Regions from separate parts of the Desulfitobacterium chlororespirans DSM 11544 genome, predicted to be linked through region 1. Evidence: riboswitches for the same ligand, from Rfam matches in the RefSeq annotation. Region 1 holds a riboswitch; the other holds the start of a gene.

Evidence for each region. Region 1 has a riboswitch for glycine ahead of BUA14_RS09345 (alanine/glycine:cation symporter family protein). Riboswitches for the same ligand answer to the same signal wherever they lie in the genome.
Region 2: it holds a riboswitch for glycine, as region 1 does, so the genes downstream of both, BUA14_RS06675 (ACT domain-containing protein) here and BUA14_RS09345 (alanine/glycine:cation symporter family protein) in region 1, are expected to answer to the same signal.

What each region holds. Positions count from the first base shown of each region.
Region 1 covers NZ_FRDN01000006.1:227,824-232,038, forward strand. The annotation lists gene BUA14_RS09335 (glutamine--tRNA ligase/YqeY domain fusion protein) at 1-973, opposite strand, end outside; gene rnk (nucleoside diphosphate kinase regulator) at 1,069-1,485, opposite strand; glycine riboswitch at 1,872-1,962, shown strand; gene BUA14_RS09345 (alanine/glycine:cation symporter family protein) at 2,139-3,521, shown strand; gene BUA14_RS09350 (VOC family protein) at 3,666-4,049, opposite strand; gene BUA14_RS09355 (MBL fold metallo-hydrolase) at 4,194-4,215, shown strand, end outside.
Region 2 covers NZ_FRDN01000005.1:164,280-168,494, forward strand. The annotation lists gene BUA14_RS06660 (hypothetical protein) at 1-279, shown strand, start outside; gene BUA14_RS06665 (hypothetical protein) at 353-967, shown strand; gene BUA14_RS06670 (flavodoxin family protein) at 1,080-1,733, opposite strand; glycine riboswitch at 1,932-2,022, shown strand; gene BUA14_RS06675 (ACT domain-containing protein) at 2,167-2,469, shown strand; gene BUA14_RS06680 (PFL family protein) at 2,481-3,848, shown strand; gene BUA14_RS06685 (cupin domain-containing protein) at 3,985-4,215, shown strand, end outside.

The DNA.
Region 1 (4,215 bases):
TTTTGGAATCCACCACACTGTCCGCTCTGGCCACACCAATAGCTTGGGCAAAATTGCGGATGGCTTCAGGGGTATACCCCCGGCGGCGCAGCCCGGAGATGGTGGGCATTCTGGGATCATCCCAACCGTCCACCACTTTTTCATCCACCAGCTGCTTCAGCTTGCGTTTGCTCATCACCGTATTGGTCATATTCAAGCGGGCAAATTCATATTGATGAGGAACATGTTCCATCTCACATTCCCGAACGACCCAATCATAGAGAGGGCGGTGATCTTCAAATTCTAAAGTACAGATAGAGTGAGTTATGCCTTCGATAGCATCCTCTAAAGGATGGGCATAATCATACATGGGGTAGATGCACCATGTGTCCCCTGTATTATGGTGGGTGGCATGGGCAATCCGATAAAGAACGGGATCCCGCATATTGATGTTGGGTGAGCCCATATCGATCTTAGCCCGGAGAACCTTTTCCCCGTCCTTAAATTCACCTTGGCGCATTCTCTCGAAGAGATCCAGGTTTTCTTCAACACTGCGGTTGCGGTAGGGGCTTTCCTTACCGGCCTCAGTCAGGGTGCCGCGGCTTTTTCTAATCTCCTCAGCGGATAAATCACACACATAAGCTTTGCCCTTTTCGATCAGCAGAACGGCCCGCTTATGCATCTCCGCAAAATAATCGGAAGCGAAAAAGAGGTTGTCCCAGGTAAACCCCAGCCACTTGACATCTTCTTTAATGGATTCTACATATTCAGTATCTTCCTTGACCGGGTTCGTATCATCAAACCGCAAATTGGTTTTTCCTTTGAATTCGTCGGCCAGGCCAAAGTTCAAACAGATGGATTTAGCATGCCCAATATGCAGATAACCATTGGGCTCGGGGGGAAACCGCGTCATGATTTCTTCTACTTTCCCCTCCCGTAAATCCTCAAGGATAATACTGCGCAAAAAATTAGAGGATTTATTCTCGTTATCCACAAATACCAACCTTTCCTACGGAATCTTATCTCCTACTGCAAAGAAAGACCTCTCCAGTAGTGTTACCCGAATTTTCGTCCTTCACCCATTGCTGCTTATAAATGATAGTCTCCCGCAGCCTCCGGCTGATAAAGAATTTTTTCCACCTTAAACCGGACGACACCACCGGGAACTTTCCAATCGATGATATCTCCTTCCAGATAGCCCAGAATGGCCGTCCCCACGGGGGCAAGAATTGAAATCTTATCTTCCAGAAGATCGGCATCCTCAGGATACACTAACGTATAGACGGTTTCTTCCCCTGTCTCCAGATCCTGCAGCAAGATCCTGGAATTCATGGTGATGGCGTTGGCAGGGATTTTTTCTGAAGGTACCACATCTGCCCCATTTAACTCATGCTCAAGATCTTTTAAGTAATCCTTGTTTTTAGCGCTGCCAAACTCTCTTTCCTTATTGATAAGTTTGAGCAGACGCTCACGGTCCACAGCTGTAATACTGATCTTTCTACTCATTTCTCCTGAACCTTCCTTTTCTAATGATCAACACATTGAATGCACCCAGAAAATTTACACTTTCTGAATAGCTAAATATAGAGCGACTATCGCCAGATAGCCGCTGTCAAAAATTTATGTACTTCAAAAAAGGGAGAAATCATTAAACCATTCTAATTATATACCATTTTCTATAATAAGTAAATGTTGGCATATTCCCAAAAATAATTCTTGAATAAAATGGGAGCGATACTTATAATAATAAATAAATTCGCAAAGCCGTTGAAGGAATTGGGAATCTATCCAAAACTGCATAGGAATGCTGAATGAGATTTACGGGAGAAGGGTATGGCCCGCCGAAGAAGTTGAAACTTTCAGGTGACTGGAATAAGTCAGGGACCGTAAATTGACAGCACTCTGGAGAGACTCGCTTAGGGCGCCGAAGGGGCAATACAATAATGTTGTAAATCTCTCAGGCAAAAGGACAGAGAAGGAACAGGGACTGCTCTAGGGGGGGCAATCTCTTGCTTTGATACCCATCGTCCGAATATTCAGAGTCAATCGCTAAAGATTGACTCTTTTTATATATAAACTGCACTCCTTTTGCGAAGGCTGCAACATACAGAAAGATGTGCAGTGAGCTGCGCAGAGAGAGATTAAAGGAGGAGAACACTATGGAAGCCTTACATGACTTTATCATCTGGCTGAACGGCTATCTCTGGGGTCCACCAATTCTTGTTTTACTTTTTGGCACGCACTTATTCCTTACTTTCCGTACTCGTGGCATTCAAAGGTACATTTTTAAAGGGATCAAATTATCCCTCACTAAGGATCCTGATGCCAGCGGCGATGTGAGCCAATTCGGAGCTCTGACCACCGCCCTGGCCGCTACCATCGGAACCGGCAATATCGTCGGAGTAGCTACGGCTGTGGCTTTAGGGGGGCCTGGTGCCGTACTTTGGTGCTGGCTCACCGGGGTATTCGGGATTGCCACCAAATATGGGGAGGCCTTATTGGCCGTAAAATACCGGGTCAAAACCGCTGACGGCACCATGCTGGGCGGCCCTATGTATGCTTTGGAAAGGGGCCTGGGCCAGAAGTGGCTGGCTGTACTCTTCTGTATCTTTACTTCCATTGCCGCCTTTGGCATTGGCAATATGACTCAGGCTAATTCTATTTCCGGTATGCTCAAGTCCCAATTCAATATCAGCCCCCTCCTTACCGGTCTTGTCTTAGCAGCCCTTACCGGGATAGTGATCATCGGTGGAGTGAAATGGATCGCCCGGGTCTGCGAAAAATTCGTCCCCTTTATGGCGATTGCCTATGTCCTCGGTTGTATCATCATCCTGATTATAAATTCTCAATATGTCTGGCCTGCCGTTGTCTTGATCTGTGAATCGGCATTCACTCCAACTGCCGCCGGCGGCGGCTTCGTCGGTGCCAGTATCATTATGGCCGCCCGTTACGGTATTGCCCGGGGTCTTTTCTCCAATGAATCCGGTTTGGGTTCCGCTCCCATCGTCGCTGCCGCCGCTCAAACCAGGAATCCGGTCCGTCAGGCTCTCGTCTCGGCTACCGGCACCTTCTGGGATACCGTTGTTGTCTGTTTAATGACCGGTCTGGTCGTGGTCAGCAGTGTCCTTAGCAACCCGACTGCTGCTCAAGGACTGCAAGGCGGCGATTTGACCACAATGGCTTTTAATCAGATTCCGGTGGTTGGCCCCATCGTTTTAACCTTCGGGCTTTTGACCTTCGTTTTCTCCACCATCCTGGGCTGGTCTTATTATGGTGAAAGGGCTGTGGAATACCTCTTTGGCAAAAAGGGCATCCTCCCTTACCGCCTCCTTTGGGTTCTCGCCGTGTTAACCGGCTCTTTGGTGACTCTCCAATTCGTCTGGGATTTGTCGGATGCGATGAACGCCATGATGGCTATTCCCAATCTTGTGGCGCTCCTTCTCCTAAGCGGAGTTATTGTCTCGGAAACCAAGAAGTATCTATGGGAAGATCGTCTGGATGAAGCCTCTGAGGAGCCCATCCCTGTCATTCAGAATAAATAAGCTCACAGTGGAGCTCAGTATGCCCTTTGCTCACTATATTCTTAGCTTAATGATAGTTTCCCCATAGATGACAAAACACATAGCTGGCGCACCAAACTACGAGACACCTCTCCCTTCCGGAGAGGTGTCTCTATATGCCTTATCCTATCCCATAGAACTGGGGAGGATTTCTATCCAGTAGTTATCCGGATCATTGATAAAATAGATCCCCATGGCTTCATTTTCATAACAGATGCAGCCCATTTTTTGATGATGTTCATGAGCTGCCTGGAAATCATCCACGGTTAAGGCCAGATGAAACTCGTTGTCGCCCAGATTATAGGGTTCTGTTCTATCCCTTAACCAGGTAAGTTCCAAAGCATGAGCGGTTATCCCATCCCCCAGATAAACAATAATGAATTCCCCGCTCTCCGGAGCTATACGCCTGACTTCCTTTAACCCTAATGCCGCTTCGTAAAATTTAAGACTTTTCTCCAGATCCAGCACATTGATATTATTGTGGGTAAATTTAAATTTCATGGCCAGCATCCCCTTCATTTATTTTGGATACGTTTTCTTTGCCGAGAATTAATTATCGACCAGGCCCTCTATTGTCTTGCATATCCATCCATATTATAGTAATTTTTTATAGAGAACACAAACTTCCGATCATTATTAGATGAGGTGATTTTTATGAAAGCTCCCCTCGAAAAGC
Region 2 (4,215 bases), on a different contig from region 1:
CTGTATGGCCTGTTCGGCAAAGAAAAGGTTAAAGTGGTTGAAGGAGAATTCGCCTCGCCTTTAGCTGCAGCTGCAGGCGGAGCCGAGCCGGCTGTAGATCCTCTTGCTGTTTCCGGTGCGGAGGCAGGAAATGCGGCACAGGCTAAGGATGCTTCTGCTGCAAGAGACGGGGCCCAAGAAGAAGGTTCCGACGCCATTCTTTATGGATTAGGTGCTGTGGTGGTCCTGGGAGCAGGAGCTTTTGGAGTCAAGCGCACCCTTTCCCGGAGCAAAAAATAATCATAGTGAAAAGAGTAAAAGAAATGAGGATGGAGATACTCTCTGTTAAGAAGAACTACCGAGGTGATGCACAGTGTTTAAGCGATTCCTGATTGTTTTGGCTTCAGTACTTTTACTGGCGGGGTGTGCGGCCAAGGCGCCCCAGACACCCCAGGATCAAAATGCTGATCTGGATAAACCAGGACAACAAGTAGGGACGGATTTGCCGGTCGGGGACCAAGGTCAGCCGAAAGAAGATGCCAGTCTGGGAAACATACATCTGGGCGATCCCTTTAGCCAGGCAGAGAAAATCTTAGGCAAGGACTATCAAGAAACTTTCTATGATGAGCCTGGGCATTTCCCTGAAGCCTGGTACAGCAGAGAGTATAAGCAAGGCATCAGGCTCATTGTCGGAAAAGATTCCGGTAAAGTGCTGGAGATTGACGCCATTGCCGCGGACTTCACCACCAACCTCGGTGCCAAGGTAGGAGATACCGCTGAAAAGATTAAGGATGTGTATGCTGACAAATACAAACCCTTCGAAAGCAGGCATGGTGAGGGACCTTTGGAGGGCTTCTATCTGCTGGAGGATGGTCAGCTCATGATCTTTGACTATAATCGGGAAGATAACCAATTGGTCAATGCGAATGTGAAGCCGGATTCTAAAGTGGAGCTGATCAGGCTGACCCAATCTCAATATTTGGACTAAAGGCGATTAACAGGCAAAACCCCATCCGCAATTTGGATGGGGTTTTGTTTAGAAACCAATCCCGCCAAACTATAATATATTATAAATAGGCGGGAGAGAGAGTTTTCACGATCTATTCGGCATCACGCCCAGACAGCCGGGCTCCCAGGTCAAAGGCTTGCCGGCAATCCTGAGGGAATCGCTCTTGGCGCACCTGGGCTTTATGCCGCTCATTAAATTGGGAGGCTTCATAGTTGGCGTAATTGTCAAACTGATAGGTATCTGCGGCCAGGAGATATTCGGAAGGTCCATTAAGGAGTTCGAGGCTGCGGGCATTGGCTTTAAAAACCGCTTCGTAGCCAAGCTGAGGCAGGAAATCCTCAGGAACATTCATAGTGTAGATAAAACCTGAGGCCACTTTTCTTGGGAAAACAGTACGCTGACCTTCATTATAGGAAAGAAGGGAGAAAAACAGCCGCTCCAGAAAGGAGCGCATTTCTCCAGTGACATTGCCAAAGTAGATGGGCGAACCCAGCAGCAGGACATCGCACTTCAGCACCTCTTCCAAAAGTGGGGTCAGCTCATCTTTGAGGACACAATGCCCAATGGGGCTGGAGTTCTTGCGTTTGCACCCAAAGCAGCTGATGCATCCTTTATAATTCAGCTCATAAAGATGAACCATGTCTGTTTCGGCACCTACGGATTGCGCTCCTTCAAGAGCTTTATGCAATAATGTAGCCGTGTTCCATTGCTTGCGGGGGCTGCCATTAACAGCAATAACCTTCATAGTAATACCTCAACTCCTTATGTTAATGTGTTTGCTTCATTGAGCAGTGATTTGCTTTCACTTCTATTATATTAGGGAGAGTCTTAAAAACAAAGGTTTGCAATTATGGGCAAGGATGTTTATAATACTGAAAAGAAGTGAATAACTGGATGAGGTTTTCAGGAGAACAGGGTAGGCTAACCATGATGAACTGAAAACGGACAGAACTCTGGAGAGTTCCGCAAGGACGCCGAAGGGGCAAGGCAGCAAAGCTGTTCAATCTCTCAGGCAAAAGGACAGAGCGCATAGTTTGTGAATGATGCTTAAGGCATACTATTACTGCCGATAAGCGGGTTCGCAAATGCTCTTGTGTACCAGAGTCAAATTTAGGATTTGGCTCTTTTTTATTGGTAGAAAAAGCGAAGAGAAACAAAAAAGAAAAGGGGTAAAGAGCATGAGCCTAGAACCAACCCGTGATACGTCCAACCGCGTGATTATTTCTATCTTAGGCAAGGATCAAATAGGAATTATCGCCTGGCTGACCGGGCGCTTGGCGGAAAAATCCATCAATGTTCTGGATCTTAGTCAAACCATTCTCCAGGGTTTTTTCACAATGATTATGATCGTGGATGTTACTCAATCCACGGCCTCCTCCTTAACCGAGCTCACCAAGCAATTGCAAAGCGAGGGAGAAGCCCGGGGCTTGAAGGTCAATGTTCAGCATGAAGATATTTTTGAATTTATGCATCGGGTATAGGGGGAATTACTGTGAAAATGCATCTGGCTCCTCATGAAATACTGCAAACCATTGCAATGGTGGAAAATGAGAATTTAGACATCCGTACCATCACGATGGGCATAAGTCTGCTGGACTGTGCCGGAGATGATGTACAACAGGTGGAACAAAAAATCTACGATAAAATTACCCGCCAGGCTGAGCATTTAGTCAGTGTGGGGGAAGGCTTAGCTGCTCGTTACGGCATTCCTATTGTCAATAAAAGAGTCTCGGTAACTCCGGTGGCCCTCTTGGGTTCCAACTTTAATCCCGAAGAAATGGTCCGCCTGGCCAAAGCCTTAGACAGAGCGGCCAAGACGGTGGGGATTAACTTCCTGGGAGGTTTTTCCGCCCTCGTTCAAAAAGGCTTAACCAAGGGGGACAGCTCCTTGATCGAAGCGATTCCCCAGGCCTTGGCGGAGACAGAGTTTGTCTGCTCCTCGGTGAATATCGGTTCCACCAAATCGGGTATCAATATGGATGCTGTGCTGAAGATGGGGGAAGTCATCCTGGACAGCGCCCGGCGGACAGCGGCTCAGGATGGTATCGCTGCTGCCAAACTCGTGGTCTTCTGCAACGCACCTGAGGATAATCCCTTCATGGCCGGTGCCTTTCACGGAGTGGGAGAGCCGGAAGCGGTGATCAACGTAGGGGTCAGCGGTCCCGGCGTTGTTGCTCATGCCGTCAAGAAAAGCCCCCAGGCAGATTTGGGAGAACTGGCCAACCTCATTAAACGAACTTCCTTTAAGATTACCCGTATGGGTGAATTGATTGGCAGAGAAGCTTCCCAGGCCTTGCAGGTTCCCTTTGGCATTGTGGATCTTTCCTTGGCCCCGACTCCGGCTGTGGGAGATAGTGTGGCGGAAATTCTTGAGAACATGGGTCTGGAACGCTGCGGTGCTCATGGGACCACGGCTGCTTTAGCCCTGCTTAATGATGCGGTGAAAAAAGGAGGAGCTATGGCATCCTCCCATGTGGGCGGTTTAAGTGGAGCCTTTATCCCTGTCTCCGAAGATGCGGGCATGATCGAAGCTGTGGAAGTCGGCGCCCTGAGCATCGAGAAGCTGGAGGCCATGACCTGTGTCTGCTCGGTAGGGCTGGACATGATCGCGATCCCCGGAGATGTGGAGCCGGAAACCATCGCCGGAATTATCGCCGACGAAGCCGCTATCGGCATGATCAATAAGAAGACAACCGCTGTGCGGGTGATACCGGCCATCGGCAAAAAGGTGGGGGAGCGGGTTGAGTTCGGCGGACTGCTGGGCAGCGCCCCGGTGATTAAACTGAACCCCTTCTCTTCCCGTGAATTTATCCGGCGGGGCGGCAGAATTCCTGCTCCCATAACCAGTCTATCCAACTAAAATTGGCCTTTGCTGAAAAAGGAAAATGGAAGGTGATTCCAATCACATTTTTTTAGAGCAATTCAGGTTAGAATAAGTCATAAGCAAATGATTGAATCATAAGCAAATGGCCTGCAGGAAAAAGGGGGATTTTATCATGGCACAAATTATGAAAAATATTGAGTTTTCCCAAGTTCTTGACCTGAATGAGCTGATTACTTACCAACAGGGACAAGTGATCAGCCGCACCCTTGCTCAGACTCCTATCGTCAGCATTACCTTATTTTCCCTGGATGAGGGAGAGGGCATCAGCACTCATACCACTTCGGGAGATGCCATGGTGCAAATTCTGGATGGTGAAGCGGAAATCACCATCGGAGATAAAGTC